Regions from separate parts of the Kitasatospora sp. NPDC001159 genome, predicted to be linked through region 1. Evidence: riboswitches for the same ligand, from Rfam matches in the RefSeq annotation. Region 1 holds a riboswitch; each other region holds the start of a gene.
The links. Region 1 has a riboswitch for cyclic di-AMP ahead of ACWC9T_RS06320 (transglycosylase family protein). Riboswitches for the same ligand answer to the same signal wherever they lie in the genome.
Positions count from the first base shown of each region.

Region 1 (7,119 bases):
ATCCGCCGTCCCACCTCCTCCCGCCTGGCGCGGGACTTCGGGAAGCGGGACTCCTCAGCTCGGGTCGCGTAGTGCTGGAACCAGTTCGGGTCCGCTACCTCCACCAGCCAGCCGGGGGCGGCCTGGGCGAGCGCGTTCAACGCGGATCGCACCCCCTCGGCCACCATCTCCAGCCAGCTGAGCTCACGGGCCGCGGACAGCACACGGGTGGAGTCGGTCCGGGCCCGGACCGCCGTCTTCAGCAGGCCCTTGGCCCGGGCCGCGTCCAGGATGCCGTCCAGCACCCGTCGCCCGACATCCGCCTCGACCAGACGGTCCCGGAACTCCGGCAGCACAGAGAAGTCGAAGCCCGGGTCGCCGAGTTCCAGCCCGAGGGCGTACTTGAAGTCGATCCGGGCCCGGACCGCCTCGGCGGCCTGCCTGTCGGTTAGCCCCTCCACGAACTGCAGCACCAGCACCAGCGCCAACCGGCCCGGCGACCAGGCGGGGTTGCCCCGCGCCGGGAACAGGTCGGCGAACTGCTCATCCGTGAACAACACTCCCAGCTCGTCCCGGATCCGGATCGCCAGGCTGCCCTTCGGGAACGCCGCCCGAGCCACCCGCACAGTCTCCGCCGGCACCTCACCCGGCACGCTCGCACGCATCGACACCCCGCACCCTCCCCCAAACGACAACGTCGGCCTTCAAGACCACAACCAGGTCTTGAAGGCCGACGTCACGCACAGGCCCCGAATTCACCAACAGCGTCGGCAGTTGCTCTCCGGGGCCCTTCGGCGTTCGCCCACCCGCCCGCTCCGGCCGGTCAGCCTTCCTGGGCGGCCGGGCGGTCGGCGGTGAGTCGGTGGCCGCCGGCCGCGTCGCCGGTCCGGGGCTCGGTGCGGCGGCCGCGGGCCAGGTAGTCGCGCAGGACCAGTTCGACGGCGTCCTGCGGGTTCTTGGTACCGGAGAGCAGCATCGCGTCGATCGCGAGGTTCGCATCGAGTGTGATGGTGACCTGGGCCATGGTGACTCCTCCTCGGGTGCAGAGCAGCAGCATGCCCGTCGGGGCGGGCTTTCACCATGCGAATACGCGAACCCCCGGGAGGAGCGACCGGACTCTCCCCGGGGTTGGCGGGTGACGGCGGACGGATGGCAGACGGTGAAATCCGTCATCCGTTGTGTGTCATCCGTCCGCCGTTGTCTGTTGCACGTCAGCTGCCAGCAGGCGGCTGCCAGTACGCCGTTGCTCAGACCCGGCCGGCGAAGTCCGGGGCCCAGTTGGCGATGGTCTGCTCGCGGACGCCCGCGCTCGGGTTGGCCGCCTCGACGTACTTGCCGCCGCCGATGTAGATCGCGACGTGGTAGACGCCGGAGTCCTGACCGTTGTTCGACCAGAAGAGCAGGTCGCCCGGCTTCAGGCTGTCCAGCGAGACGTGGGTGCTGGCGGCGGCCTGGTCGGCGGCGACGCGCGGAAGGTTGATGCCCGCGGCGCGCAGCGCGGCCTGGGTCAGGCCGGAGCAGTCCCAGCCGCCGTTGCCGGTGCCGCCGTAGACGTAGGCCTGGCCGACCTTGGACTCGGCGAAGGACACCGCGGCGGCCATGCTGCCGGTGGCAGCCTGGGCCTGGGCCTGGGCCTGGGCCTTGGCGGCCGGCTTCGAGGCCTGGGTCTTGGCGGCCGGCTTCGAGGCCTGGATCTGGGCGGCCGGCTTGGCGTTCACGGCACCGCCGTTCGCGGCCTGGCCGGCCTTCTGGGAGCGGTTGAACCAGCTGAAGTCCGAGCCGGACCCGGTGGACGAGGAGGACTTGTCGGCCTGGGCCTGGTCGCCGTCACCGAAGGTCAGGCGCTGGCCCGGGTAGATGGTGTTCGGGCCCTCGGTCAGGGTGCTGCGGTTGAGGTCGTACAGCCGCTGCCAGCCGCCCTGGACGTTGTGCTTGGCGGCGATCGAGGACAGCCAGTCGCCCGCGACGACCGTGTAGTCGCTGCTCTGGGCCTGGGCGGGCGCGGCCGGCTTGGCGGTCTTCGCGGCCGGGGCCTGGCTCGGCGCGGGCTTGGCGGCGGGCTTGGCGGCCGTGGCGGCGGAGGTGTCGACGGCGGCCGGGGCACCGCCCTTGGTCAGACCGGCCTGGATCGAGCAGACGGGCCAGGCGCCGGGGCCCTGGGAGGCGAGGACCTTCTCGGCGACGGCGATCTGCTGGTCCTTGGTGGCGAGGTTGGCCTGCGGGGCGTACGTGGTGCCGCCGAAGGCGGCCCAGGTGCTGGAGGTGAACTGCAGGCCGCCGTAGAAACCGTTGCCGGTGTTGATGGCCCAGTTGCCGCTGCTCTCACACTGGGCGACCTTCTCCCAGGTGGCGACGGAGGCGGCGTTGGCGGTGCCGGTGGTGAGGCAGGGGACGGTGAGGCCGACGCCCGCGACGCCGAGGGCGGCGATCACGCGACGGGTACGGCTGGACAGGCGGGTGCCGTTGGTGGGAAGCATGAAGACGCGGTCCTCTCCCACGCCTGCGAGGTGAGCTGTCGGATTCGGGCTGGAGTTGCCCGGCCGCGCTGTGGGCGCGGCTTCACCCCTAGCCCTGGACCGTTCCGAGGAACTGCCCGGGGCGACTTACCTGTGGTTCCCCCGCTCCTGCCGTGGTGCGTTTTCGCGCTGCCAGGACATCCGACGGCAGGACTCGGCGTTGCGGATGAACTGGGTCCGTGTGGCCACGAACGGGGAGCACGTTAAGCAGACTTAAGTTCAAACTGCAAATATCTGTGATGCACATCACGGTTTAGTAGAAATTGCCAAATAGGACACGAATCATGATCGTAAATGATCGTTTTCCGGCAATGTAACTGTGGATTCCCGCAATTGTCTTCGCCTCAGAGGTGAGGTGATGGGGCGTAGAAGTGTGCGGCGGCGTGCCCGGCGCGGCGGGGGAGTGATCGTGATTCGAGTGCCGGGATGTGGCCCTGGCATTCCCGTTCAAAAAGCGACATAACGGACATTTTGTGCCATTGTTCTCCCGGCTCCCGTAATTCCCGGGCCGGGACAAGCAGCAGGTGTGGGGGTGAAGGCGGGAGGAGCGGGCATGCCGAAGGGCCCGGAACGAAGCCGTTCCGGGCCCTTCGGTGTGCGGGAGAGTGCGCGACGGTCGTCGCAGGCCTCCTACTAGGCCTCCACGGGCCCCTGGGCGGCCGCGTGGGCGCCGCGCGAGCCCTCCTCGGCCGAGGCCGCGGCCTCCGCCTCGGCCCGGGCCAGCTCCTCCGCCGACGGCGTCGGCAGCGCGGCCAGGTAGGTGGAGGCGATCAGCTGGCCGACGGTCGGGTAGGCACCCAGCGGTGCCGCCGACGGGCAGCCGGTCTCCTCGGCGGCCGTGGCGAGCAGCTCCGAGTCGGCCTCGGGCCCGATCACCAGCGGGGCCAGCGCCGGGCGCTGGGAGCCGGTCTCCTTGAGGTGGCTGACGGCCCCGGCCACCGAGCCGGGCACGTCGAGCGCCGCGGCGACGACCGGGACGGCCAGTCGGGCGGCCAGCAGCACGCCGGTGATCCCGGCCGCGGCGGCCGCCTCCTCGCCGCCGACGGTGGTCAGGACCACGCCGTCCGCGGCGGTCGCGATGGCGAACAGCCGGGCCCGGTCGGCCCGGGCCAGCCCGGCCTCGGATAGCCGCACGTGCACGGCCTCGGCCAGCAGCGGGTGCGGGCCCAGCGTGTCGGTGACGGTCGCGCCGTGCTCGGCGGCGAGGGCGTGAAGTTCGGTCAGGAAGCCGTGCGGCCCCGGTGCCAGCGGCACCACGACGGGCGTGGGCAGGCCGGCCTCGGCGGCCGTGGCCAGCAGTTCGGCGACGGTGCGGTCGTCCCCGTCCTCGCCCTCGGTGCCGTCCGCCGGGAGGTAGCCGGCGGCGGCCTGGACGCCGCTGTGCTCGCTGCGGACGATCGACAGCAGTTCCTCGACGACCGAACGGGACTCCGGCCCGGCGGTCGCGGGCACGGCGAGCACCAGGGCCGGCGAACCGGTGGGGATCTCGGGGCGCTCGGGGCGGCGGTGGCGCCCCCGCGCACGGGAGCCTGGAGTACGGACGGGCAGTGGTGCGCCCGGGATGGCTGCGGTGCTCATGCCGGAGATCGTAGGACATCTGCCCGTCAGGCCTGCAGTCGGTTGCCGTACGGGTTTCGGGTGGTCGCGGTGCGGAGGTCGTGTCTCCGTCGTGCCGGTCCGGGCGGTTTGCCTACAATCCGGACATTCCTCGCCCAACCCCCGCGTGGACGTCCGCAGTTGCCCTGACGTGCCGCACGGGGTGTTCCGTTGCACCTGTGGTGCGTGAGATGTCTCACAGTCGGAGGGTGGCCTGACGGAGGGTCACGGGGGTGCGACTCCCGGCATTCGAAGATCAACATTTAGCGGGGGGCCGCTCACGGCCGGTTATCGAAAACCCGTCGATTCAGTCGACTATGTCCGTTTACGTACCGTCAGGAGAAGGGCCCGTGAAGAGTTCGAGGCGGCCGGTAAAAGGCCTCGTGCACCTGCAATGTCCCGTGCTGATGCACGTGCACAGCGGCTATCATCGCGTCAAGTGAGGCGTTGTGCCGGACCGGTACGGGGCCGGTCCGTTCGTTGGCGGTGCCGGGGCGCCGCGCTGGACGACAACTCCGGAGCTCTTCGGGAGACTTCTATGCACGACTCGCAGGACATGCACGGCTCGAACCACACCTTCAACGGGATGGCCGCCGCCGACCTCAAGGGGGTGGTCTGGCAGAAGAGCCGGCACAGCAACTCCCAGGGCAACTGCGTCGAGTTCGCGGCCCTGCCGGGCGGTGACGTGGCGATGCGCAACTCGCGCTTCCCGGACGGTCCGGCGCTCATCTACACCCGAGCGGAGATCGCGGCCCTGCTGCTGGGGGCCAAGGACGGGGAGTTCGACCACCTGGCGGTCTGACCGGCCGCCGCTTCACCATCGGGGGGCCGTCGTGGGTGCTGACACCGCGACGGCCTTTGTCTTCTCCTCGCAGGCTCGCCCGCGAGTCGTACGGCGGCGCATGGCCGTACCGGGCAAAGCCGTACCGGGCGAGGTCGTGCGGGGCTGGTTCCCGCGGGGCCTGGGCCGGGGCGCACCGGGCCTGGGCCGGCGCGTTCGACGCCGGTAACCGGAACCGGGGTCGGAGGCGGGCTGCCACCGCAGGGCCCGAAGGCCTGGCTGAAGGGCCCGGGGTATGGTCCTCCCGGGTCGTCCCTCGGCCGGCCGCGCGCCGTGCGGCGCTAGGCCGAGCGCCGGTGCCGTCCACCGATTTCGACATGTCCGTCGAGTCCGCCGCCCTCGGCCGGCTCCGCCTCGAACATGGCCCAGACCACCTTGCCGCTGCCCAGCGGGTGCCAGCCCCAGGAGCGGCTGAACGATTCCACCAGGTGCAGCCCGCGGCCGGATTCGGCGACGAAGTCCGCTTCCCGGGCGACCGGTCCGATGCCGCTCGGATCGCTCACCGCGCAGACCACCTGGGGTGCGCGGTGCACCAGGCTTATTCGGATCGGCAGCCGCCCGTCCGGGGTGGGCCGTGCGGGAAAGTCGTACTCGCCAGGGGCGCCGCCCGACGGGTCGGGCCGTGCGCCGATCGCATGCCGGAGCGCGTTGGTCACGAGTTCCGAGGCCACCAGCGCGACATCGTCGAACAGCTCCATCAGGCCCCAGCACTGAAGGGTGGTCCGGGCGAAGTCGCGCGCGGTTCTGACAGCTTCGAAGCGAGGAGCGAGCGTACAGGTGACCACATGGGGGTCAACCGCCAAAGCCGTACCGGTGCTCATGAAGAGCTCCTCCCATAAGGGGGCGGACACGGCTGGACCCGCCGGGGTCATGCCGGTCACCTCCGACTCGCTCGGCCGCTCGGCCGCCCCCTCGACCAGGCGCGCGCGCACTCGAACGCCCGATGGCGCGGGGGACGTCGCCGGGTCGGTGCACGGAGTCGCGCGTGGGGTCGACGCGGAGCCCGCGGGATTGCCAGGGGTGTGCAGGTGCACGTGCACCATGGTGGTGTGCGCTCACTGCAGATGCAAGAGTCGATTCACGTGCAGTCGCACTATTGGCATATGCAAGCGCCGGATGCACGTGCATCCTGGTGTGCGGAGTGCGGAACTGATAGGAACATCCGTCAGTATCGGCACCGTGAGCGCTCAACTGATGGCAGACTGTGCGCTGTTTGCCCTAGGTGGAGGTTTCGACCGCATGACCACAGTTCAGCCGGGCGGCGGCTCGATGGTCCGCCGGATCCTCCTCGGCTCGCAGCTTCGCCGCTTGCGCGAGGCACGCGGCATCACCCGTGAGGACGCGGGCTACGCGATCCGCGCCTCCGAGTCCAAGATCAGCCGCATGGAGCTCGGCCGCGTCAGTTTCAAGGAACGCGACGTCGCCGACCTGCTCAGCCTGTACGGCGTGGACGACGGCCTGGAGCGGGAGGCCCTGCTCGGCCTGGTCCGCGAGGCCAACAAGTCCGGCTGGTGGCACAGCTTCAACGACGTGCTGCCGGGCTGGTTCCAGACCTACGTCGGCCTGGAGGAGGCCGCGCAGCTGATCCGCACCTACGAGGTGCAGTTCATCCCCGGTCTGCTGCAGTCCGAGGAGTACGCACGGGCGGTTTTCGGACAGAGTCGGCCGGTCATCAGCGAGGAGGAGGTCGAGCGGCGGGTCAGCCTCCGCCTGCGCCGCCAGAAGCTGCTGACCGAGGGTGCCAACCCGCGTCTGTGGGCGGTGATCGACGAGGCCGCGCTGCGTCGGCCGGTCGGCGGTCCCAAGGTGATGCGCGGTCAGGTGCAGTACCTGATCGACGTCGCCGAGCAGGCCAACGTGGTGATCCAGGTCATGCCGTTCCGCTTCGGCGCGCACGCCGGGGAGTCCGGCGCGTTCACCATCCTGCGCTTCCCGGAGCAGGACCTCGCGGACGTGGTCTACCTGGAGCAGCTCACCAGCGCGCTCTACCTGGACAAACGGGACGACGTCGACGCCTACATCCAGGTCATGGAGCGGCTCTGCGTGGACAGCCTCACGCCCGAACGCACCATAGACCTGCTGGCCTCGATCCTGAAGGAGCGCTGAGTCCCGGCCGGGCGGGGCCTCGGCGGCCCCACCGCAACGGACCGGTCCTCCCTGGCAGGCACTTCGTCCGAAGCGGGCCGA
Region 1 covers NZ_JBSFJV010000007.1:136,023-143,141, forward strand. Annotated here, with positions in the region: partial or broken gene ACWC9T_RS06310 (transposase) at 1-650, opposite strand, end outside; gene ACWC9T_RS06315 (hypothetical protein) at 803-1,003, opposite strand; gene ACWC9T_RS06320 (transglycosylase family protein) at 1,227-2,477, opposite strand; cyclic di-AMP (ydaO/yuaA leader) riboswitch at 2,464-2,634, opposite strand; gene ACWC9T_RS06325 (hypothetical protein) at 3,129-4,073, opposite strand; gene ACWC9T_RS06330 (DUF397 domain-containing protein) at 4,630-4,893, shown strand; gene ACWC9T_RS06335 (ATP-binding protein) at 5,214-5,804, opposite strand; gene ACWC9T_RS06340 (helix-turn-helix domain-containing protein) at 6,172-7,038, shown strand.

Region 2 (7,119 bases), on a different contig from region 1:
CCGAGCAGGCCCAGGGCGGCGGCCCGGTTGACGTTGGTCAGGCCGCGGACCAGCTGCGCGGTGAGGAAGACCAGCAGCAGTCCGACCGCGGAGAACGCGGCGATCTGCCAGGTGCCCTCGACGTCGTAGACGTGCCGGACGTGGTCGCTGTCGGTGAAGTCGAACAGCCGGTAGCCGTGCCAGTCGGTGAAGGTCGGGAAGACCCAGTGGTAGAGCGGGTAGAGCGCCATCGTCCAGCCGAGCAGCAGGAACACCAGCGTCATGGCGAAGCTGAACACCGCCCAGGGGAACATCACCAGCTGGTGGAGCACGGCCTTCCAGCCCGCCACGTCCGCCAGCCGCGCGGTGATCGCGCCCCAGCTGCCCGACCGGACCCGGCGCACCGGCGCCGGACCGGGCACGTCCACGCCGAGCAGGCCGCGCACCCGCGCCCGCTCCAGCCGGCCGAAGCCGCGGGCGACGGTGGTCAGACCCGCCAGCACCGGCAGGCCGAGGACCGTGATGAAGGTGCCGAGGCCGAGGCAGAACATGGTGATCGCGACGGCGAAGCCGGCGATCGCCACCGGCAGACCGGTGAGCGCGTAGCCAATCTCCCGGTAGTAGTACGCGGAGAACGGCGACCGCCAGAAGGACGGCGCCCGTTCCGTCCGGCGGGCCCGGGCGGGGCGCGGGCCGTCGTCGCCGTAACCGCCCAGAACGTCCCACTCCTGGTCCAGCATGCTTCGGCTGCTGCTCATCTCCCGGCCCCCGGCCCCTCTATCTCACGGTCGTTCGTGCTCGCTGACGTCCTTCAGTCTGGGCGAACCGCGGCTCAAGGGGCATCCGGGGGACCGGCGGATCGGGGGTGGGGTTAACCCCCGGTCCGGTCCGCTTCCGGGGTCAGGACGGCACCGAAGGACCGGGCCACTCGTCGACGAGCAACGAGTACAGGTACGAGTCCGACCAGACGCCGCCCTTGTACAGGTCGTGCCGCACCCGCCCCTCCAGCTGGAAGCCGAGCTTGGTGAGCACCCTGGCCGAGGCCGGGTTGTCCACGTCGACCCGGGCGGCCAGCCGGTGCAGCCCGAGCGGGCCGAAGGCGAACTCACAGAGCAGTCCGGCGATCTCGCCCGCGTAGCCGCGGCCCCACACCTCGCGGCCCAGCACGTAGCCGAGGTAGGCGGAGCGGCACGTGCCGAGGGTGAGGCTGGCGTGGGCGATCGGCACCGCGTCCGCCGGGTCCTCGGCGTCCTCCCGCCGGCAGACGGCGAGCCGGTAGGTGTCCCGTTCCTCGGCCATCGCCTCCTCCAGGTAGAGCTCGATCTGGTCGGCGCAGGTCTCGCGGTCCCGCGGCTCGAAGGGCAGGTAGCGGGTCACCTCCGGGTCGCTGAACAGCGCGTACAGCGCGTCCACGTCCTCCGGGGTGTGGTGGTACTCGCGGACGGCGAGCCGGGGGCCGGTGAGTCGTACGGGGACCATGGCTGCCGACCCTACCCGCGCCCGGCGGGCTACCGTTCGGAATATGAACGACGAAGACCTGCGGCTCGCCCCGCGCACCCGGGCCGCCGACCTGCTCGCCTGGGCGGCCGAGCAGGACCGCGCGCCGGTGGCCGAGGCGCCGCTGCGCACGGTGCTGGCGCTGCTGGAACTGGGCGACGGCAGGATGCACGACGGTTGGCCCGAACTGACCTCCAACGTGGTGGAGAACCTGCTGTACGAGCGGCTCCACCTGTACGTCCAACCCGCGCCGGACGCGGACCCGCTCGCGTACGGCGACGCCGTAGGGCTGCTGATCGACCACCAGCGGGCGGCGAAGCGGCTCAACGCCAAGCGCCAGGAGCGGCTGCACGCCGAGGCCGAGTGGCAGGGCGAGGTCGCGGCCGGGCTGCTGCGCCGCGCCGACCTGCTCACCTGGCCCCGGCTGTACGCCGTACTGCTGCACGCGCACGGGGTGGACACTGCGGACCGGGCAGCGGTCCGGGGCTGGCTGGCCGGCTTCGCCGGACTCGGCGAGGAGGAGCGGCTGGCCGTGTACGAGGCGCTGGCACCGGCCGGCTGGCTGGACGAACCGGACGAGCAGGGCTGGGGGCCGGGCCGGTTGCTGTCGCTCGGCATGGCCACCGACGGCGCGCGGCTGCTGCTGGAGCAGGGCCTGATGCGGCGCAGCTACCGCAACCTGGCCGAGCTGAACGCGCTGGGGCGACCGATGCCGGACGAACTGACCGGGGACTTCGGGGCGTTCGAGGCGGCGGCGGCCGAGGTCGCGCTCGACCTGTTCGGCGAGTGGACGGTGCCCGGGCTGGCGCGGCTGCTGGTGGAGGAGTTCCCGGAGCTGGCGCCGGAGCCGGGGCAGGAGGAGATCGAAGCGTACCTGGCGCAGGTGCCGGCGCAGTGATGCCGACGGAGTGATGCCGACGGAGTGAACGCCCGTGGGCCCCGGATGTCCGGGGCTCACGGGCGTTGTGTCGGGGTTCTTCCGGGGACCGTCGAGGGTTCCCGTCAGGGGTTCCCGTCAGGGGTTGAGGCCGCGCTGCTGGAGCCAGGTCTCCGGGTCGACCGGGGCGCCGCCACCGGGGCGGACCTCCAGGTGCAGGTGCGGGCCGGTGACGTTGCCGGTCGCACCGACCTTGCCGATCTGCTGGCCGGAGCCCACCTGGCCGGAGCCCTTGATGATCGAGGACAGGTGGCAGTACCAGATCTCGGTGCCGTCGGGCAGGGTCTCGACGATCCGGTAGCCGTACGCGCCGGACCAGCCGGCCGAGGTGATGGTGCCCTGGCCGACCGCGTGGACCGGGGTGCCGGTGTCGGCGGCGAAGTCCAGGCCGGTGTGCAGGTGGGCCCAGTAGCGGGCGCTCTGGCCGTAGTGGGCGGAGAGGTTGTAGTCCTTGACCGGCAGGGTGAGGGCGGCGGCCTTGGCGCGCTCGGCCTCGTCGGCGGCGCGCTTGGCCTCGGCCTCCTTGACGGCGGCCTTCGCCTCGGCCTCCTGCGCGGCCTGCAGACGGGCGCCCTCCTCGGCGGCGGTGCGCTGGCTGTCGGCCTGCTGCTGGATGCGGGCGGCGAGCGCGAGGCCGGGGTCGGCGGCCAGGGCGACCGGGGTCTCGTCCGGGGCCTCGATGGCGGGTGCGGCGGCCGGGGTCGCGGAGGCGAAACCGGTGGCGCCCAGGGTGGCGGCGACGGCGGTCACGCCGAGCAGCGGGGAGGCCCCGCGGGTCTGACGCGGCATCCGGTGGCGGTTGGCCTCGGCCTCCGGGGCGAAGGGATCGGCGGACTCGGTGCCGTCCGGGCCGGGGTGGTCGAGGAGCTGGGTACCGGCTACGGGGCCGGCCGGGTGTGCCGGGGTGTGCGTCGACGCCACGGAGGCGCGCTCCTTTCCTTCCTTCGCGCCTACCGGGTTAGCTGACGGGTTCGGAGCAGGAAGGTCTCCTACGGCCGGGCCGGAGCCCCACCGATTCACCCCAAGGAACGTGGTTCCCCGGCTCCCTGACCTGCCCGAAGGCCGGCCGGCGGGATTAGGCGACGGCGCACGGTGCCGTCTGGGTACGGCGTTGACGACCGCGCTGCGTTATCAAACGTTAATCCCAGGCCGCCCTGATTCCAAGCCATCCGCCCGGGACGGCTGGGGAGCAGGTGATCGGACGTCAACGAACCACCCGCCGTTCACCCAGTCCATCTGAGTACTCCTACTCATGTGCAGCCACGGCGCGCAGCCGCATCCTGGCGCCATGAGCGCACCGATGCAGACACGCACCACGGCCGCGTACTACATCCAGGCCGTCCTCTCCTTCGCCGTCTCCGGCTCGGCCCTCGCCGTCGGGATCGCCTACCTGCCCGTCGGCGGGTGGACCCGGGCCTTCCTGGGGATCGGCCTCCTCTACACCGTCACCTCCGCGTTCACGCTGGCCAAGGTGATCCGGGACCGGCAGGAGTCGTCGGACACCGTCGCCCGGGTCGACCAGGCCCGGCTGGAGAAGCTGCTCAGCGAGCACGATCCGTTCAGGGTCGAGGGGGTCTGAGCCCTCGGGAACCGGGGGTCTGAGGGGTTGACGGCTAAGGCTATTAGCCATAGCTTTATGGCTATCGGCAGCAGCGACCCCCGTGGAGGCCCACCGTGAACGGCAGCACCGCCCCGAGCACCCAGTACCTCGACGTCCCCGGCGGCCGGATCGCCTTCGACGACACCCGCCAGGGCGACGGCACCCCCGTCGTCCTGCTGCCCGGGATGCTCGACAGCCGCCGGACCTACCGGCACCTGCACCCGCTGCTCACCGCGGCCGGGCGCCGGGTCATCAGCATGGACGTGCGTGGCTTCGGCGAGTCCTCGATCGCCTGGGACGACTACAGCCCGACCGCCGTCGCCACCGACGTCCTCGCCATGCTCGACCACCTCGGCATCGAGCGGGCCGTCCTGGTCGGGCAGTCCTACACCGGCGCGACGGTCGTCAAGCTCGCCGGGGACGCGCCCCAGCGGGTCGCCGGGATCGCGCTGATCGACGCCTTCGTCGAGTACCGGGCCAACGCCCTGATGCAGGGCGTCGCGTCCGTGATGGGCAGCGCGATAGTCCACTGGCCGGCCGTCTGGGGCTTCTACCTGCGCAAGATGGCCTTCCCCGGCCCCCGCCCCGCCGACCTCGACGACTACGTGGCCGGACTGGTCGCCGACCTGCACGCCCCCGGGCGCAGGACCGCCACCCGCGGACACGTCACCGGGGACTCCGCGCCGATCGGCTGGTGCGCGGCCGTCCGCTGCCCCTCGCTCGTCCTGATGGGCAGCAAGGACCCGGACTTCCCGAACCCGGAGGCCGTCGCCGACCGGCAGGCCGAGGCGCTCGGCACCCGGAAGGTGATGATCGAAGGGTCCGGCCACTACCCGATGGCCGACAACCCGCAGGCCGTCGCGGACGCCCTGCTGCCCTTCCTCGCCGAACTCGGCTGAACCCGCCGCACCCGCATCCGCACCCGTACGGAGAACCCCACCCCATGCCCCGTGTAGGACTGACCCCCGACCAGGTCGTCGACCACGCCCTCGCCCTCATCGACGAGCAGGGCGCCGAGGCCCTCACCCTGGCCTCCGTCGCCACCCGCGCGGGGGTCGCCACCCCCTCCCTGTACAAGCACGTCAGCGGCGGTGTCACCGAACTGCGCCGGCTGATCGCCGTCCGGGTCACCGAGGAACTGGCCGACCGGCTCGCCGGGGCCGCGGTCGGCCGCAGCGGCGACGACGCCGTCACCGCCGTCCTGCGCGCCTACCAGGCCTACGCCACCGAACACCCGCACCGCTACACCGCCCTCCCCCAGGCCCCCCGACCCGACGACGACCTCACCCGCGCGGCCACCCGCCTCGTCGGCGTCATCATCGCCGTCCTCCGCTCCTACGGCCTCGACGGCCCCGAAGCCATCCACGCCGCCCGCACCGTCCGCTCCCTCGCCCACGGTTTCGCCTCCCTCTCCATCACCGGCGCCTTCCAACTCGCCGAAGACCTCACCACCACCCACAACCGCCTCATCACCACCCTCACCACCGGCCTCCACACCTGGCCGAAGGGGGAGGAGTAGGACGTCGGGCCCACCGGCCTCCTCCGCGGAAGGGTCCTGATCCACCCACCCTGGCAGCCCCGCCCGCACGGGAAGTCGGACCGGCCGGCTTCCGGCGCCGGCCAGCGGCCGGAGCGGGCACGGCGAGAAGTGGACGGGCCGGCACCGCACGCGCGAGAAGTCGGGCCGGGCCGGGCGGCTGCTGGACGGGGACATACGGGCCGTACGGGTGGCCGCCGTCGGCGCTGGTGCTGCCGGTGGTGGGTGGCGGGCCGGTATTGCGGCGCTGGCAGTTGCTGGTGCCGGTGTGTGCGGCGCCGGCGGGCAGCCTAGAGCGGCGAACCGACTGGTGCACGCGGTGACGCAGGACGTCGCGGACGACCGGACCCTGGCGCTGGTGCGGCGGCCGGGTACGGCCGGGCCGGCCGTGACCGGCTGAGCCGCACCAGTCCGACACCGGTCGCCGACCGTGGACACGGGGTCCGAGGATTCAGTGCCCCCTCCGAGGACGAGAGCCGGCCGTCGACCGGAGGTCCCGGCCGGACGACGTGGCGCTGCCGCTCCTGCACCGGGCCCCGTCCGTTCCGCAACACCGTGCACACACGTCCCACACAACCCGGAACGCGATCCGGCCATCACCCGTCACATCGACGTGGGTCGAAAGGCCCTGGACGAACGATCGGAGACCTCGCCAGGCTCCCGGGATCGGGGTCGAACGACACAGGGCTGACGGTGTATTGACTCGATATTGACGAGATCCGGTCACTTGGCGAGATCCGTTCACACCTTCGTAGGATCATCACCCTAGAATTCGCCGCGTGACGATGACTCAGTGGTCCGTAACGGCAACCGGCGTACTCGCCGTCCTCGCCCTCGTGGCCGCCGCGCGGTACCACGCCGTGTCCGTCACCCAGCGCGGCCGGGCCGACCGGCTGCAGGACGAACTCACCCGGCTCCAGGACCAGCTGAGCGCCGAACTCTCCCGCCGCGGCGCCGACCTGGCCGCCGTCCAGCAGGAGCAGGAGCTCACCGCCTCCACCCAGCGGGCCTTCCTCAGCGTCGCCCGCCGGATCCTCGTCATGGCCCACGACCAGCAGGCCCTGCTCGACGAGATGGAGCGCACCCACGACGACCCGGCGCTGTTGGAAGGCCTGCTCAAGGCCGACCACGCCGCCGCCCAACAGGCCCGGCTGGCCCAGACCCTGGCCGTCCTGTGCGGCGCGCGGGCCGGCCGGCACTGGCCGGAACCGGTCCCCCTGGAGGACGTGGTGCGCGGCGCCCAGTCGCGCATCCTGCCGTTCCAGAGGGTGGCGGTCCGCAGCCGGATCGAGACCGCGGTGGTCGGCGCCGCCGCCGAGGCGCTGATCCACGCCGTCGCCGAACTGCTGGACAACGCCACCCGCTACTCCCCGCCCAGCACCCAGGTGTTCGTCACGCTGATGCCGGTGCACAACGGCGCGGTGATCGAGATCGACGACGGCGGCGTCGGCATGCCCGAACAGGCCGTCGCCAAGGCCGCCGCCGCGCTCTCCGGGGGCAGCACCCTGGAGGTCTCCCGGCTCGGCGAGGTCCCGCAGCTGGGCCTGGCCGCGGTCGGCCGGCTCGCCG
Region 2 covers NZ_JBSFJV010000015.1:89,820-96,938, reverse strand. Annotated here, with positions in the region: gene ACWC9T_RS10885 (sensor domain-containing protein) at 1-737, opposite strand, end outside; gene ACWC9T_RS10880 (GNAT family N-acetyltransferase) at 880-1,458, opposite strand; gene ACWC9T_RS10875 (hypothetical protein) at 1,502-2,374, shown strand; gene ACWC9T_RS10870 (M23 family metallopeptidase) at 2,492-3,334, opposite strand; cyclic di-AMP (ydaO/yuaA leader) riboswitch at 3,347-3,505, opposite strand; gene ACWC9T_RS10865 (YiaA/YiaB family inner membrane protein) at 3,702-3,992, shown strand; gene ACWC9T_RS10860 (alpha/beta fold hydrolase) at 4,088-4,912, shown strand; gene ACWC9T_RS10855 (TetR/AcrR family transcriptional regulator) at 4,957-5,532, shown strand; gene ACWC9T_RS10850 (ATP-binding protein) at 6,336-7,119, shown strand, end outside.
Region 2: linked by a shared signal. The riboswitch ahead of ACWC9T_RS10870 (M23 family metallopeptidase) and the one ahead of ACWC9T_RS06320 (transglycosylase family protein) in region 1 are both predicted to bind cyclic di-AMP.

Region 3 (7,119 bases), on a different contig from region 1:
GCGGATCGAGGTCTGCTGGTCGACCGGGATCAGGATGTACTTGCCGGTGTCCAGGGCGTCGAGGTTGGCCTTCACCTCGGCCGTGTTGAGGTCCTGGCCCATGGCGAACAGGTTCCTGGTGCCGCGCACGCCCTGCTCGCGGCCCCGCAGGAAGCTGGTGGCGGCCGACTTGACGGTGCCGATGGCCTCCTCGACGCCCTGGCTGGAGTCCGCGTCCCAGATCGCGATGTTGCCCGCCGGGAAGCCGTACTCCTGGGCGGTGCGCTTGGCCAGGGAGTTCGGGACCAGGATCGCCGAGGTCCAGTGGTCGGGGAGGTCGTCCATGGCGCCCTGGATGCGGCTTATCCAGCTGCGCAGGACGGCGGTGCCCTTGCCGGCGTTCATGCGGGTGTGCTCTGGCCGCTCTCCGAGCAGCCGGAGGCGTTCTCCTCGCCGTCGGTGACGACGACCTGGAGGAAGGAGTGCTCCCCGTATCCTTCCCAGATGTTCTTCAGGTCGTCGATGGACTTCACGGCCGCCTCGATCAGCGCCGTCGCACCGTTGTCGACCTCGTAGAGGCCCCGCAGGGACGGCAGGTGCTTGACGTCCATGTCCCAGACCAGGTTCTGCACCTCGTGGTCGAAGGCGTAGAGGCTGATCCGGGTCTCGTGGCCGAGCCGGTCGGACTCCTCCTGCAGCCCCTTCACGAACTCGTCGACCACCCGGACGAGTTGCGCCGCGTGCTGGCGCATCGAACCGGACTTGTCGATCACGAGCGAAACGTGGTTGACCTTGTGCTTGATCCTGTTCGCGGACATACCTCTACCCCTTTTCCAACGCCCTTTCGACGCCTTTCCGGCGTTCCCTCCAGCGTTGTTTCCACACTACGAGGAGGCACTGACAATCCACCCTGACCTGGGGTTCCACGGAGCCGACCACCTTCGCTCCAAGAACGTGTGGATATTGACGGGCAATTAGCAGTCGGCGTCGGGCGAAGGCCCGCTCCAAGCTGCCGCGTCTCGAATGGTGGCGGCCAGGGCGCCGGGGGCGGTGAGGTGGGCGGCGTGTCCCTGGCCGGTGAGGGTGACGACTCGCGCCTGCGGCAGGGCACCGGCCAGGTCGGCCAGGCGTTCGCGCAGGTGGGCGGGGCTGAGGTCGCCCTCGATCAGGGTCGTCGGGGTTCCGAGTGCCGCGAAGCGGTCGGTACCGGTGCCGAGGGCGTCGAGAGCCTCGTCCTCCGCGATCTGCGCCGCCGCGTACGCGCACAGCTTCTCCCGCAGGCCCCCGTCGGCGAACATGGCATCGACCAGGTACGCCGGCACGCGCACGATCTCCCCCATGTGGATCCGCATCGCCTCGACCGGGTCGCCGGCCTCGAGCGCGGCGCGGGCCCGCGCCCCCGCCGGTCCGGCGACCAACTGCCTTGTCGGCATGGGCGGTTCGTAGAGGACGAGCCCGGCGAACGCCACCGGCCTCAGGAGGGCGGCCTCCAGTGCGGCCACGGCGCCCGAGGAGTGCCCCACCAGGAGCACCGGCGGCGTCAGGAGGTCCGCTACGGCGAGGACGTCGGCCGCCTCGACGGCCATCGAGTGCGGCAGGGCGATGTCCGCGCCGGGCACGTAGATCCGCCGCCGAACCCTGACGACGCGGAACTCCTCGACGAGGCGGCGGACGACGCCGTCCCAGGACGTCGCATCCCCGCCGCCCGGATGAACCACCAGCAGGATCGGCCCGGACCCGTCGTCCAGGGCGGTGACGGGACGGCCGTCGTCGGACAATGCGCGAAGCTCGGTCATGCCCACCAGCCTGCACCTGCCCACCTTCATGTCACCGGCAGACCACTGACATCCCGACGGCACACGGGCACGGCGCCGTGTACACCTCGGCCCGGTGGCATGACCTCAGGCCGGCTCCAACGGGGAGCCGCCCCAGAGGAGGCCCGTGATGATCACCCCCAGGAGCCGGATCCGGTTCGGCATCCCTCTCCGGCGCCGGCCCCGTCCGATCTGCCCGCGTGCTTGATGAGTACCCCTTGGGCAGGATGCGTGTGCACAGGGCAGGATGCGTGCGCACAGAGAGACCCCCACCCACACATTGGTACCGATGCGGACCCCGCGGGAGATGCCGGCGCCGTCCAGACGCCCCCGGGCACCTGCGCCGCACCGGGTTCACCTGCTCGCGCGCCCTGCAGACGACGCTGATGCGGTCGCCGGCGGCGAAGGCCGGGTCGGTGCGGGCGGTGCAGTCGTCGGCGTCGGGATTCCTCGAACTCAAGCGCGGCCGCACGCGCGGGCCGATCGCCGACCGACGCGAGCCGACCACCTTGTCCACCCCCGCCTCCCGGGGCGGCGGCCGTCGAGGCCGGCGTCGACAACCAGGAGCTTTGTCCGATTAGGGTACTTATGCGGCGCTGTGTCCCTGATATGGCATTCGGTCAGATGCTCGCCGGAGGTCCATGTGATGTGCATCATACGAACTTGTGTCTTCCGGGCCGATCTGTCTAGCGTTCGGGCTGTTCGCACCTGCGAACCCTGCCGCCGGGACGCCGAGTCCTGTCCACCGGTCGGCCGGACGTCGAGCAGTGCACCGGGCAGGAGCGGGGGAACCAGGTATTTCGCCGCGCCCTGCTCGGCCCGTTCGCGGACGAGACGGGTGCGGCTAGGGGTGAAGCCGCTGCGTGCGGCCGGGCTACCTCACGGCCCGAACCCGACAGCTCACCTCGCAGGCGTCGCAGAGGGACGCCCCATGCTGAATTCAGGTACCGGCCGGCATCGCCGTGCGCGCCGGAGACACACCCCGCGTCTGGCCGCCACCGCCGGGATCGTCGGCGCCGGCCTCATGCTGCCGCTGCTGAGCGCGAGCGGAGCCTCCGCCGCGCCCGGCTCCCACACGCACGCGAGCCACGCCGGGTGGCAGGAGCACCACCAGCACTGGCACCAGAGCGACTCCGATGACCAGCACCGCCTCCAGGCCGGCCCGCACGCCGCGCAGCCCTCCGCTCCGGCCTCGGCCGAAGCCTCGTACGCCTCGCCGTCGCCGTCGCCGTCCGCTCCGGCCTCCCACACCTCGGAATCCGCGACCGCGCGCCCCGGCGGCGAGTCCCAGGGCTCCCACTCGGCGCGGCCCTCCGCTCCGGCTTCGACCCCGGCGTCCCACACGTCCGCGCCGTCGTCCCCGTCCACCCCGGCCACGCACGCCCCCGCCCCCGCGGCCGCACCCACCACCCCGGCCGCCCCCACCACCCCGGCCGCGCAGACCGGTTCGAGCTCGGACGCCGTGCAGCAGGTCCTCAATCTGATCAACCAGGCGCGGGCCGCCCAGGGTCTGCCCGCCTACACCATCACGTCGGGGCTGACCAGCAGCGCCGAGGCCCACAACCAGACGATGGCCAGCGGCTGCGGAATGTCCCACCAGTGCCCGGGCGAGGCCGAGTTGGGGGCGCGGGAGACGGCCGCGGGCGTCCAGTGGAACGCCGTCGGGGAGAACATAGGCTACGGCAACGGGGTCTCCACCTCGGCCCAGGACATCGCCGCCATGGCGGTCGGCCTGACCCGGGACATGCTGAACGAGACACCGCCGGACGACGGCCACCGCAAGAACATCCTCAGCAGCGAGTTCACCCACATCGGCATCGCCGTCCACCGGGATGCCAGTGGAACCGTCTGGCTCACCCAGGACTTCTCCAACTGACCCGTCCGTCGAGGACGTAGGCCGGGGCCGGTCCGACCCCGTCCCGTGCGGGTCGGCCGCCTCCGTCCCGCGGGCACCCAGCCCGTGAGACGGAGGCGGCCGGAGGATCGGGAACGGATGAGCGGGAAGTTCCGGGTGTTCGCCCCTCGCGCCGCTGCCCGACCACTGCCCTCGGGCGCTGCGGGACCTACGCTCGCGTGAACCCGTGGCTCCGCTCCACTTTCGCCACATGCAGCGTGTAGCTCTGGTACCACTCGGCTTGCCCGCGCTTCTGCGCCGCACGGTGCTCGACGTTGCACCGCCACTCCGTGAGGGCCTCGGCGTCGCGGAAGTACCCGACGGTGATGGCCAGCCCTCCGGGAGTTTGAGCGTAGTCCATCCCCAGGTACCCGGGGATCTCCTTCACCAGGTCTTCCATGCGGGCGTTGGTCTCGCTGTACCCGCTCTGGTCCTGGGTCCGCACCGCCGTGAAGACAGCCATGTAGTAGGGAGGTTCATAGGCTTCGACGGGCGTGACAGGCGCTTCCGAGTGATCGCTCATGGCGCCACCGTAAGGCGGGATGCACCCGACGGGCCAGCTTCTCTCCGGAACGGGATGCATGAGGGATCGGCCTCTCGACCGAAGCTGTCCGAGCGCTCCTCCAGCCCCCGGAAACGACCACGAGCCCACGACCCGGCCGGGAGGACGTGCCGGAGCCGGGACAATGGGCCGATGACCAGTCAGCTCCCCCGCGGCCTCCAGCACCTCATCCCCACCTCGCGCGCCACCACCGCCGGCGAGCGCGCCGCCTCCCAGCTGCTCCACCTGCGCACCGCGACCGTGCCGGTCCCGGTGCTGGCCGCGGCCGCCGAGCTGATCGCCGGTCAGTTGGACGACCCGGACCCGGCCACCCGCGACGCCGCCGGCGCCGTCCACGCCCGCCTGCTCGCCGCCATCGAGACCGCCGCGCCCGACCGGTAGCAATTCGTGGCAGCCCGATTCCGGTGCCCTGCCGGCGGGGCCGACGGCGGTGCCCTCGATGGTCCGGGGATCCGTCTCGATCCGCGGCGGCGCCGGTAGGCCGGTGGGTGCTCGGGGCGTCGGCGCAGGCGTACGAGATGCCGGAGCGATGGCCCGGTTGGACGGTCGAGTTCTGGCAGGACCGCTGGGAGGAGCACATCGGGGCGGCCGCCGGCCGGTTCCAACCGCCACCGGTCGACCGTGCTCGCGCGCTGGCGGAGGTCCGAGCAGCTGTCGAACTCCGGAACGGCCGGCGGGCGCGCGGGGTGAACTGACGGTCGGCCACTGCAGCGTTCGAGGGGCGGCGACCGGCGGGAGGCTTCACGCGCCGGGAGGCGTTCCACCGTCCGCGGTGACGGCGGGACTCGGAGCGGCGACGGGAGCGGGAGCCGCAGCAGGGTCCGCGGCGCGGGCGTTGTACTCGGCGAGCGTCTCCCGGGTGAAGCCGAAGAAGTACGTGGCCAGGAAGCCGACGACGTAGCCGGTCACCAGTCCGCCGCCGTAGACGGCGGCGCTCGCGGCCATCCCGTGCGGGCCGGCCAGCAGGGGGAACAGGGCCCAGCCGGAGGGGCCGATGGCGGTCGAGCCGACCGCGCCGCCGAGCTGGCCGGCGGCACCGACGAAGGCGCCTCCGGCGGCCCCGCCCACGCAGGCGGTGATGAACGGGCGCCCTAGCGGCAGGGTGACCCCGTAGACCAGCGGCTCGCCGACGCCGAACAGGCCGGCCGGGAGCGCGGACCTGATGACGGCCCGGATGGAGGCGTTGTGGCGCAGCCTCAGGTGGACGGCCGCGGCGCAGCCGACCTGGCCGGCGCCGGCCATGGCGAGGATCGGCAGCAGGACGGTGGAGCCCTGCTGCTGGATCAGGGTGGTGTGGATCGGGATCAGTGCCTGGTGCAGGCCGAGCATGACCAGCGGCAGGAAGAGGCCGCCGAGCACGAGCCCGGCGAGCAGGCCGCCGTGGGCGAGCAGCCAGGTGGCGGTGTGGCCGATGGCGGTGGAGATCTCCCCGGCGACGAACATCAGGCCGAACAGGGCGGCCAGGCCGCCGAACAGGACGGTGATCGTGGGGGTGACCAGGACGTCCAGGGCGGCTGGCAGGATCCGCCTGGTCCACCGTTCCAGCTGGACGGCCAGCAGCGCGGCGCCGAGCGCCCCGACCACTCCGCCCTGCCCGGGGGTGAGGTGGTGGCCGAACGCCTCGACCTTGGCGACGCCCGCGTAGACGATCACACTGGCCACCGCCCCGCCGAGCACGGGCGTACCGCCGAACTCCTTCGCGGTGTTGTAGCCGACGAAGACGGCGAGCAGGGACATGAAGCCCGCGGAGACCGGCCCCAGGGCGGTGACCAGTGACGGTGCCCAGCCGAGGTTCGCGAGCGCCCCGGAGAGGGCGGCGACGATCCCGCACCCGATCAGGGCGGGGATCAGCGGGACGAAGATGTTCGCGATCCGGCGCAGCGCCCGTTTCGCCGGGGTCGCGTTGCGCACGCGGGTCTCCGCCCGGATCCGCTCACCGCGCCCGGCGAGGGCCTCGGCGGTGGGGACGCTCCCCGTTTCGGTCCCGCCGTCGGAGTCCAGGAGGCGGCGCAGCTGCGCGGTGGCCCCGGCGACGGCTCCCGGGCCGAGGACGATCTGGAAGGTGTCGTCCTCGACCGTGCCCAGGACGGCCGGCAGCGCGCTGAGCGCCTGGTGGTCGATCAGGGAGCGGTCGGCCAGGCCCAGCCGCAGCCTCGTCATGCAGTGGGCGACCGAGCGGATGTTGGCGGCGCCGCCGACCAGCGGGAGGATCGCCTCGGCCACGGCGCGGTTCTTCTCGTCCGACATGACGAAGGACGTACCCGGATGGTCTCGTCGCTCAACCGGCGGCGGGCGCGGACCGCTCCGGGAGCGGGTCGTCCTCGGACAGCATGGTGGTGCGCACCCGGTGCACGTAGCGGTCCACCAGGTGGCGCAGCACGCTGACCGCGGCGGCGACGTCGGGCTCCGGGACGCCGTCCAGCGCACTGGTGAGTCCGGCGGTGTTGGCCTGTTTCAGGCGGTCGAGCATCTTCCGCCCGTCGTCCGTGATCGCCACCTGGCGGACCCGGCGGTCCAGCGCGTCCTGGGTGCGTTCCACCAGTCGCTGGCCCTGCAGGCGGTCGATCTGCCGGGTGACGTGGGAGGGTTTGACCATCAGCCGGTCGGCCAGGTCGCTCACCCGGCTGGCCCCCTCGGTCTCGGCGAGCGCGCGCAGCAGGTAGACGTCCGAGCGGGCGGCCGTGATGCCCGCCTTGGCGGTACGGCGTTCGTGCTCCTGCGAACGCGTCAGCAGGTAGGCCAGCGAGGCCAGTACGGCCTCCAGGTCGGAGGCGGTGGTCCGATCGTCTTCGGCGTCCGGCATGGGGGAACTGTAGCGATCCGGTGCGGTCCGCGGCTCCGGCGGGCAGCGGTGACCGGATTTCGGACAG
Region 3 covers NZ_JBSFJV010000012.1:58,271-65,389, reverse strand. Annotated here, with positions in the region: partial or broken gene ACWC9T_RS09155 (VWA domain-containing protein) at 1-797, opposite strand, end outside; gene ACWC9T_RS09150 (alpha/beta fold hydrolase) at 954-1,775, opposite strand; cyclic di-AMP (ydaO/yuaA leader) riboswitch at 2,554-2,722, shown strand; gene ACWC9T_RS09145 (CAP domain-containing protein) at 2,725-3,669, shown strand; gene ACWC9T_RS09140 (antibiotic biosynthesis monooxygenase family protein) at 3,857-4,210, opposite strand; gene ACWC9T_RS09135 (hypothetical protein) at 4,382-4,630, shown strand; gene ACWC9T_RS09130 (hypothetical protein) at 4,768-4,944, shown strand; gene ACWC9T_RS09125 (PTS transporter subunit EIIC) at 4,991-6,496, opposite strand; gene ACWC9T_RS09120 (MarR family winged helix-turn-helix transcriptional regulator) at 6,528-7,052, opposite strand.
Region 3: linked by a shared signal. The riboswitch ahead of ACWC9T_RS09145 (CAP domain-containing protein) and the one ahead of ACWC9T_RS06320 (transglycosylase family protein) in region 1 are both predicted to bind cyclic di-AMP.

Region 4 (7,119 bases), on a different contig from region 1:
CAGCCGGTGCAGGCCCAGCCGCAGGAGGGGGTCCGGCTCGTCCGGGTTGTCGACCACCTGGCGCTTGTCCACCAGCGTGCAGCCGAGGTTCCAGGCGACGAAGGTGCGGTAGGCGGTCAGTGCGGTGGCGTCGTCGAAGCCGGCCCGCCCGAGCACCGAGAGGATGTGCTCGGTGAGTTCGAGCACCGGTGCTGGCCGTCGGGCCATCGGGACGGCGAGCGGGCGGGTCGCCACCAGCGGCAGGATCTCGGGGTGGGCGTGCGCGGCGGCGGCGAAGGCCCGGGCGATCCGGCGCAGTTCCAGGCGCCACTCGGACTCCTGGGGGCCGGTGTGGGCGCTGGTCCGCAGTCGGGCGTTGACCTCGGCGAAGTAGGCCTCGATCAGGCCGTCGAGCAGGCCCTCCTTGCCCGGGGCGTAGCGGTACAGGGCCATCGACTCGACCCCGAGCTCGGCCGCCAGTCTGCGCATGGTCAGCGCGGCCAGGCCCTCGCGGTCGACCAGCGTCACGGCGGCGTCGAGCACCAGCGGCCGACTCAGGCGCCCCCGCTTCTCGGGGCCGTCCCGCTCAACCATGTCCGCGCTCCTCCGGGTCGGTGCCAACCCCGTCGGCCGTGCCTGGGCCGGTCGGGCGGATGGGCAGGTAGCGCAGCGGATACAGAACCAGGATACAAGGTGTGAATAGGGCGTAAACAGGCGTCGGCCGGGGCGTGGTCGGCGACGGAGCGCAATCAGCGGCGGCGGCGGTGGTGGTCGGCGGCGGCGCCCTGGGGGGAGGTCCGGTCGGTCGCGGGTTCAGCCGAGAAGCAGGCGGACCGCGAGCCAGCCGACCAGCGCTGCCGAGCCGAGGGCGGTGAGCAGACGGCCGCGGGTACCGGTGAGCGCCCGGCCGAGCAGCGCGCCGCCGGAGGCGAGCAGCAGTTGCCAGCTGGCGGAGGCCGCGAAGGCGGCGGCGGTGAAGACGGTCCGGGCGAGCGGGCCCGAGGTGGTGCCGTCCTGGCCGCTGCCCAGCACCAGGGCGGCGAAGTAGAGCACGGTCAGCGGGTTCAGCAGGGTGATCCCGAGCAGGGTGAGGTAGGCCCGGAGGGGCCCGGACGGTGCCTCGGCGGCCAGGGCGGCGGCCGTACGGCGGCTGCGCAGGGCGGTGACGGCGGTCCGGACGGCGAGGGCGAGCAGCACCAGGGCCGAGGCGAGCTGCAGCGGCCGGGCCACCGGTTCGAGCAGCGGTGCCAGGCCGGTGCCGCTGACGGCCGCGAGCAGCGCGTACAGCCCGTCCGCGGTGGCCACGCCGAGGGCGGCGCAGGCGCCGGTGCGCAGCGAGGCGCGCGCGGTGAGCGATACCAGGTAGGCCCCGACGGCCCCCACCGGTACGGCGACGCCGTATCCGGCGAGCAGCCCCGCGATCAGCGCGGCGCTCACGCGTGGGCGCGGTCGGGCCTCCGGGGACGGCCGGGCTGCTGCTGGGCCGGGACGGGAAGGGCGGCGTTCACGGTCAGCGGGCGGGCGGGGGTGTCGGTCACGGGCCGATGGTGAGGGTCGGAGTGGCACCCCCGCAACCGGTTTTCCGGCGCTGCCGGGTAGCGTGGGGCACTCCGGTGGCCATCGTTCCGAGGAGAGTAGATGAGCAGTCAGAACGACCCCGTGCGCAGTCTGTTGGCCGACACCTGGGCTTCCTGGGCGGAGCGCGGCGCGGCCCTGGGCGCCGAGGAATGGGGCCGGGCCACCCGGCTGACCGATTGGACCGTCCGGGAGCTGTACGCCCACGTGGCGCCGGTGCCGGAGATGTTCACCGGGCTGCGCGCGGCCGTGCAGGACGGGCCGGCCGAGGTGAGCAGTGGGGCCGGCATCCTGCGGGCGTACAACCGGCCGGGCGGGATCGCCCACACCGCCGCCGGGCAGATCGCCGAGACGGCCAGGCAGACGGCCGAGGCGGCCGAACCGGCCGTGCTGATCACCCGGTTCGGCGTCGAGGGCCCGGCCGCCCTGGCCGGGCTCGCGGACCTGCCGCCCTCCACGGTGGTGGCGCACCCGCTGCTCGGCAGTGTCACGGTGGGTGCGCTGGGCGAGGTGGCGCTGATGGAGGCGACCGTCCACCTGCTCGACCTGATCGCGGCGGTCGGCGGTCCGGCGCCTGCCGAGGGGGCGCTGGACTTCACCCGGGACCTGCTGGCGGAGGTCGCCGATCCGGTGGCCTTCATCGAGGCGGCGGCGGGCCGCAGTTCGGCGCCGGTGCTGCCGGTGATCCGCTGACCCCCGGCGGCGGTCGCTCGTGCTGGTCAGTCGTATGATCAGCGCCAGGAATCGGTAGCAGTGGGGGCGTCAGTGGATTCGTTGTGGAACCTGTGGTGGTTGGTGCCCGCCGTGCTCTACGGCAGTGGGTCGGTCACCGCGAAGGTCCGCCGGTCCCTGAAGGTCCGCCACGAGCGCAAGTTGGAGCTGCTCGACGCCACCCAGCGCCGGGAGCTCGCCCTGGAGACGGCCAACCGTCCGCCGGAGCCGGTCTGCGGCTGCACCCACCACCTGGCCAAGCACGACAAGCAGGGCCGGTGCCACGAGGTGGTCGAGACGCCCACCGCCTGGGACGCCGACCGCCGCCCGCTGAGCTACGAGCCGCGGCCCTGCAACTGCCAGCAGTACGTGGGCCCCGAGCCGTTGGGCACGGTGTTCGCCCCGGAGCTGGTCGACCCGCGCTGAGCTTCGGGCCGGGCGGCTCTCCGCACCCCGGTGGGTGCGGGGAGCCGCTTCGGCTTTGCGGCCGAACGAGAGCGCGGCTCCAGCCGAGTGCGAGCGCGCTCAGGCGGTCGGAGGCGCCGTTGAACAGGTCCTGGTCGCCGGGGAACGTGCCGGTGTCGGAGCACTGCCAGAAGGTCTGGTAGCCCCAGCCGTTCGGCAAGGTGCCGACGGTCGAGGAGTAACGGGCGATCCACAGGGGGGTTGGTGGCGCCGAAGCCGCCGTAGTTGCCGATGCAGCTCGACCACCAGTGCTCCAACCCCGGCTACGCCCTGCTCGGCGCACTGGTGGAGAAGCTGCGCGGCGAGCCGTGGGAGGAGGTGCTGCAGCGCGAGGTGCTGGAGCCGCTCGGTATGACCCGCATCACACCGCTGCCGCAGACCCCGCACGCCAGCGGCTTCGCGGTGCACCCGTGGGCCGGCGTGATGCAGCCCGAGCCGCTCACCGACACCGGCGCGATAGCGCCGGCCGGCCGGCTCTGGTCCACTGCCGCCGACCTCTGCCGCTGGGCCGCCTTCCTCGCCGGTGGCGCGGGTGAGAAGGTGCCGGCCGAGATACGCCGGCCGGCCGCCGCGTCGGACGGCGACGGGTCGGCTGGCTACGGCCTGGGCCTGCAGCTCCAGCCGTGGACGGCCGGCTGCGGGTCGGCCACGGCGGCTCGATGCCCGGCTTCCTCGCCTCGCTCTTGTCAGCGAGCAGGACGATGTGGCGGCCGTCACGCTCGCCAGCACCACGGCCGGCCTCAGCCTCGGCCAGGTGGCCCGCGCGACCTGACGTGATCATCGCCGAGCACGAGCTGCGGATCCCCGAGCCCCGGCGGCCCTTCGTCGACGCCGACCCGGAACTGCTGGCGCGGATCGGCCCCTGGCACTGGGGCACCAGCGCGGTCGAGCACCTGCGAGCCGGCCGTGTGATGGAGCTCACAGCGCTGGGTGGCGCGGCCCGCACCTCACGGTTCCAGTCCGAGCCGGACGGGACCTGGGCCGGGCTGGACGGCTCCTACGTGGGCGAGCCGCTGCGCGTGGTGCGCCGGGCCGACGGCACGGTCGACGACGTGGACCAGGCCGGCTTCGTCCACACCCGCACCCCGTACGATCCGGCAGCCGGGGTGCCGGGCGGCGTCGATGCGCAGGGCTGGCACGCAGGCTGACTACCGCTCAGGTCGGCATGCCCAAAGGGCGGGCGCGCCAGCCCGAACCCACGACCCGCACGGCGCACCATCGGGCGGTGGCTGCCGCACTGAGCCCGGCGGGCGGCGCTGGCGCGCACTCATAGGGTCGTAACCACATCGTTATCAAGCACCATTGTGGATCATTCGGACAATCCGGCCGAGTCGTGACCCAGCTCACGATGGCTTGTGCTGATGGCTCCGTGCCGTTTACGGTCCTTCTCGTTCGTCTCTGTACGAAACGAACCCCGCTCTCCGGAACGCCGAATCCTGCCGCCGGATCGGGCGGGCACGTGCACCCATGAAGCACCACGGCAGGGGCGGGGGACCCACAGGTAAGTCGCCTCACCGGACTGGTTCCGGCGGGGCTAGGGGTAAAGCCGCGCCTCTGCGCGGCCGGGCAACTCCAGCCCGAACCCGACAGCTCACCTCGCAGGCGTGGGAGAGGAATCGCACTTCATGCTGCCCGTCAACGCTCGCCCCAGCCTGTTCGCCGCCGGTTCCATCAAGCGCATCGTCGCGGCCGCCGTGGTCGTCGGCGTCGGCGCCGGCATCCCGGTGGTCGCCGCCACCGCCGCGAACGCCGCCCCCGTCAAGTCCGCCCCTGTGCACTCGGTCAAGGCCGCCGCCCCTCAGGCGCCCGCTGGCTACACCGTCCAGAGCGGTGACTCCCTCACCAAGATCGCCACCACGCACAACGTGCAGGGTGGCTGGCAGAAGCTCTACGCCCTCAACAAGTCCGTGCTGACCAACGGCCCGGACAAGATCTACCCGGGCCAGCACCTGACCCTGGGCGTGGCCGCCCCGGCACAGGCCCCGACTGCGCCGAAGCCCGCCGCGGCTCCGGCCAAGCCGGCCGCCACCCCGGTCGCCCCGGTCGCCAACACCCCGGCCGCGCTGCAGGCGCTCGCCGCCTCGATCGTCCCGGCGAACCAGCTGGCCTCGTTCGACCAGATCATCAGCCACGAGAGCGGCTGGAACATCCACGCCACCAACCCGAGCTCGGGTGCCTACGGCCTGCCGCAGGCGCTGCCCGGCAACAAGATGGCCTCGGCCGGTTCCGACTGGCAGAACAACCCCGCCACCCAGCTCAAGTGGGCCCTGCAGTACATGAACACCGTCTACGGCAGCCCGAACGCCGCCTGGGCGTTCTGGCAGGTGCACCAGGCGTACTGATCGGACTTCTCCCGATCAGTACGGCCTGATCGGACCTGATCGGCCTGTTCGAACCGATGGGTCTGAGCGAGTGCCGCCCGCCAGCCGGATGTCCGGCGGCTGACGGGCTGCCAAGCGGCCACCTGACTCGCCCGGTTCACGTTGCGCTGCGTGAGCCGGGCCGTCGGCGTACCCGGGGTCCGTACGGGACCGCGGCGCGGTTGCTTCGTCAGGTGGCGGCGTTTGCGGCGGTCACGCCTTGGATGTCGCGCTCGCGCATGATCCGCTCGACCTTCTTCCGGTTGATCGCACGGCCCTTGCGCCGCAGTGCGGCGTGCACGCGCGGGGCGCCGTAGGCACCGCGCGAGGAGGCGTGGATCTCCCTTATCTCCTCGGCCAGTTCGTCCTCTGTCCGCTGCCGCTCGGCGGCAGCCGGCCGACCGGCGAGCCAGGCGTAGTAGCTGGCCCTCGGGAGCCCGTCCCAGTATCAGGCTGTCCAGTTCAGCGGGGAACTTCCAAGGCCGGGTAGTTAACGTTTCCGCAGGTCACGCAAGGGAGTTGAAGGTTTCTTGATATAGAGCAACGGAGCTCGTTGGTACAGGCAGTCGTCCAAGACAGCTTGTCCCGCAAGGAGCTCCGTTGCCTGTTCATTCTGTCTCGCAGCCAGCGCTGTCGGCCATCACCCGTACGGTGACTGTGGCCGCGGGCCGGTTCGCTCCCGGACATCTGGGAGCGCTGACGCCGATCAGGTCCTGAGCCGCATCAACCAGCGCCGCCGGCCACCGGTCCTCAAGCCGCTCGCTGACTCCTCCTACCTCTCGGTCATCGGCGGCGTCCCGGTGCGCGTCATCGAAGCCCGGGTGAGCGTCACCTGCACGGACGGCAGCACCTTCGAGGGCTCCTGCCGTCTGGCCACCACGCTCCTGGACGCCCGCCACTACCCGGCCGACCGCCTCGTGCGTCTCTATCACGAGCGGTGGGAGCACGAGAGTGCCTACTACGCCTTGCGCCACACCATCCTGCACGGACGCGTCCTGCGCTCGCACGACCCCGCCGGCGTCGAGCAGGAGATGTGGGCCCTGCTCACCCTCTACCAGCTCCTGCGCCGCACCATGGTCGAGGCCGCGGAGTCCCAGCCCGGCACAGATCCCGACCGCTGCGGCTTCACCATCGCCTTCCAAACTGCCCGCGACCTGCTGGTATGCGCGGAAGGAATCCTCGGACAGGGCATCGGAGCAATCGGCCGCCGCGTCCTGTCGACGCTATCGCTCACCCGGCGGTCCCGCGTCAGCACCCGCAAGGTGAAGTCACCCATCTCGCGCTACGCGGAACGGAAACTGGACGGCCGCCCTGACAGCAGCCGGGCCGTGACCTCGACGACGATCACTCTCCTGCCGCCTCCGCCACCGCAGCCCGCGCTGCCCACAACGACCGTCCCCCAGTACGCCGGTCCCGGAAAGACCAGCAGCCGCATGGTTCGCGTCCTGGCCATCCTGCAGGCAGAGCCCGAACGGCTGTGGCGCGCACGGGAGATCGCCGAGCTGCTCGGCGACGTCACCCTCGTCGCCACCTACCGACAACTCGCCCGCTGGACTGAGAGAGGAATGATCAAGAGAGTCCGCACAGGCCGCTACACGGCTATCGCCCAAGACCGCAGATCCCTTGCGTGACCTGCGGAAACGCTAACTACCCGGCCTTGGGGGAACTTCACTGGGCAACATTACCTCGATCACCGAGAACACCGGAACCACCACCCTCACCTGGAACGGCGAGGACAAGCTCGCCTCCGTCGTCAAGACCGGCCAGCCCTCCGGGACGTCGTACCTGTACGGCGCGGACGGCAACCAGCTGATCCGCCGCGATCCCGGCGCGACCACGCTCGAACTCGGAGCGGACGAACTCACCCTCAACACCGGCACCGGCACCGGGTAGATGTCCGACGTCCGGTACTACAACTCGCCCGGCGGTCTGACGATCACCCGGGTGACGGCCACCGGCGGCGGCGCCCTCGTCCACCAGGCGGCCGACCCGCATGGCACCAACGGTGTGCAGACCGGCACCGACGCCG
Region 4 covers NZ_JBSFJV010000062.1:38,947-46,065, forward strand. Annotated here, with positions in the region: gene ACWC9T_RS27365 (TetR/AcrR family transcriptional regulator) at 1-573, opposite strand, end outside; gene ACWC9T_RS27370 (LysE family transporter) at 793-1,416, opposite strand; gene ACWC9T_RS27375 (maleylpyruvate isomerase N-terminal domain-containing protein) at 1,618-2,247, shown strand; gene ACWC9T_RS27380 (hypothetical protein) at 2,347-2,691, shown strand; partial or broken gene ACWC9T_RS27385 (GH25 family lysozyme) at 2,774-2,978, opposite strand; gene ACWC9T_RS27390 (serine hydrolase domain-containing protein) at 2,962-3,507, shown strand; gene ACWC9T_RS27395 (DUF7586 domain-containing protein) at 3,504-3,878, shown strand; cyclic di-AMP (ydaO/yuaA leader) riboswitch at 4,228-4,350, shown strand; gene ACWC9T_RS27400 (LysM peptidoglycan-binding domain-containing protein) at 4,335-5,072, shown strand; gene ACWC9T_RS27405 (IS3 family transposase) at 5,281-5,451, opposite strand; gene ACWC9T_RS27410 (transposase) at 5,813-6,721, shown strand; partial or broken gene ACWC9T_RS27415 (hypothetical protein) at 6,984-7,119, shown strand, end outside.
Region 4: linked by a shared signal. The riboswitch ahead of ACWC9T_RS27400 (LysM peptidoglycan-binding domain-containing protein) and the one ahead of ACWC9T_RS06320 (transglycosylase family protein) in region 1 are both predicted to bind cyclic di-AMP.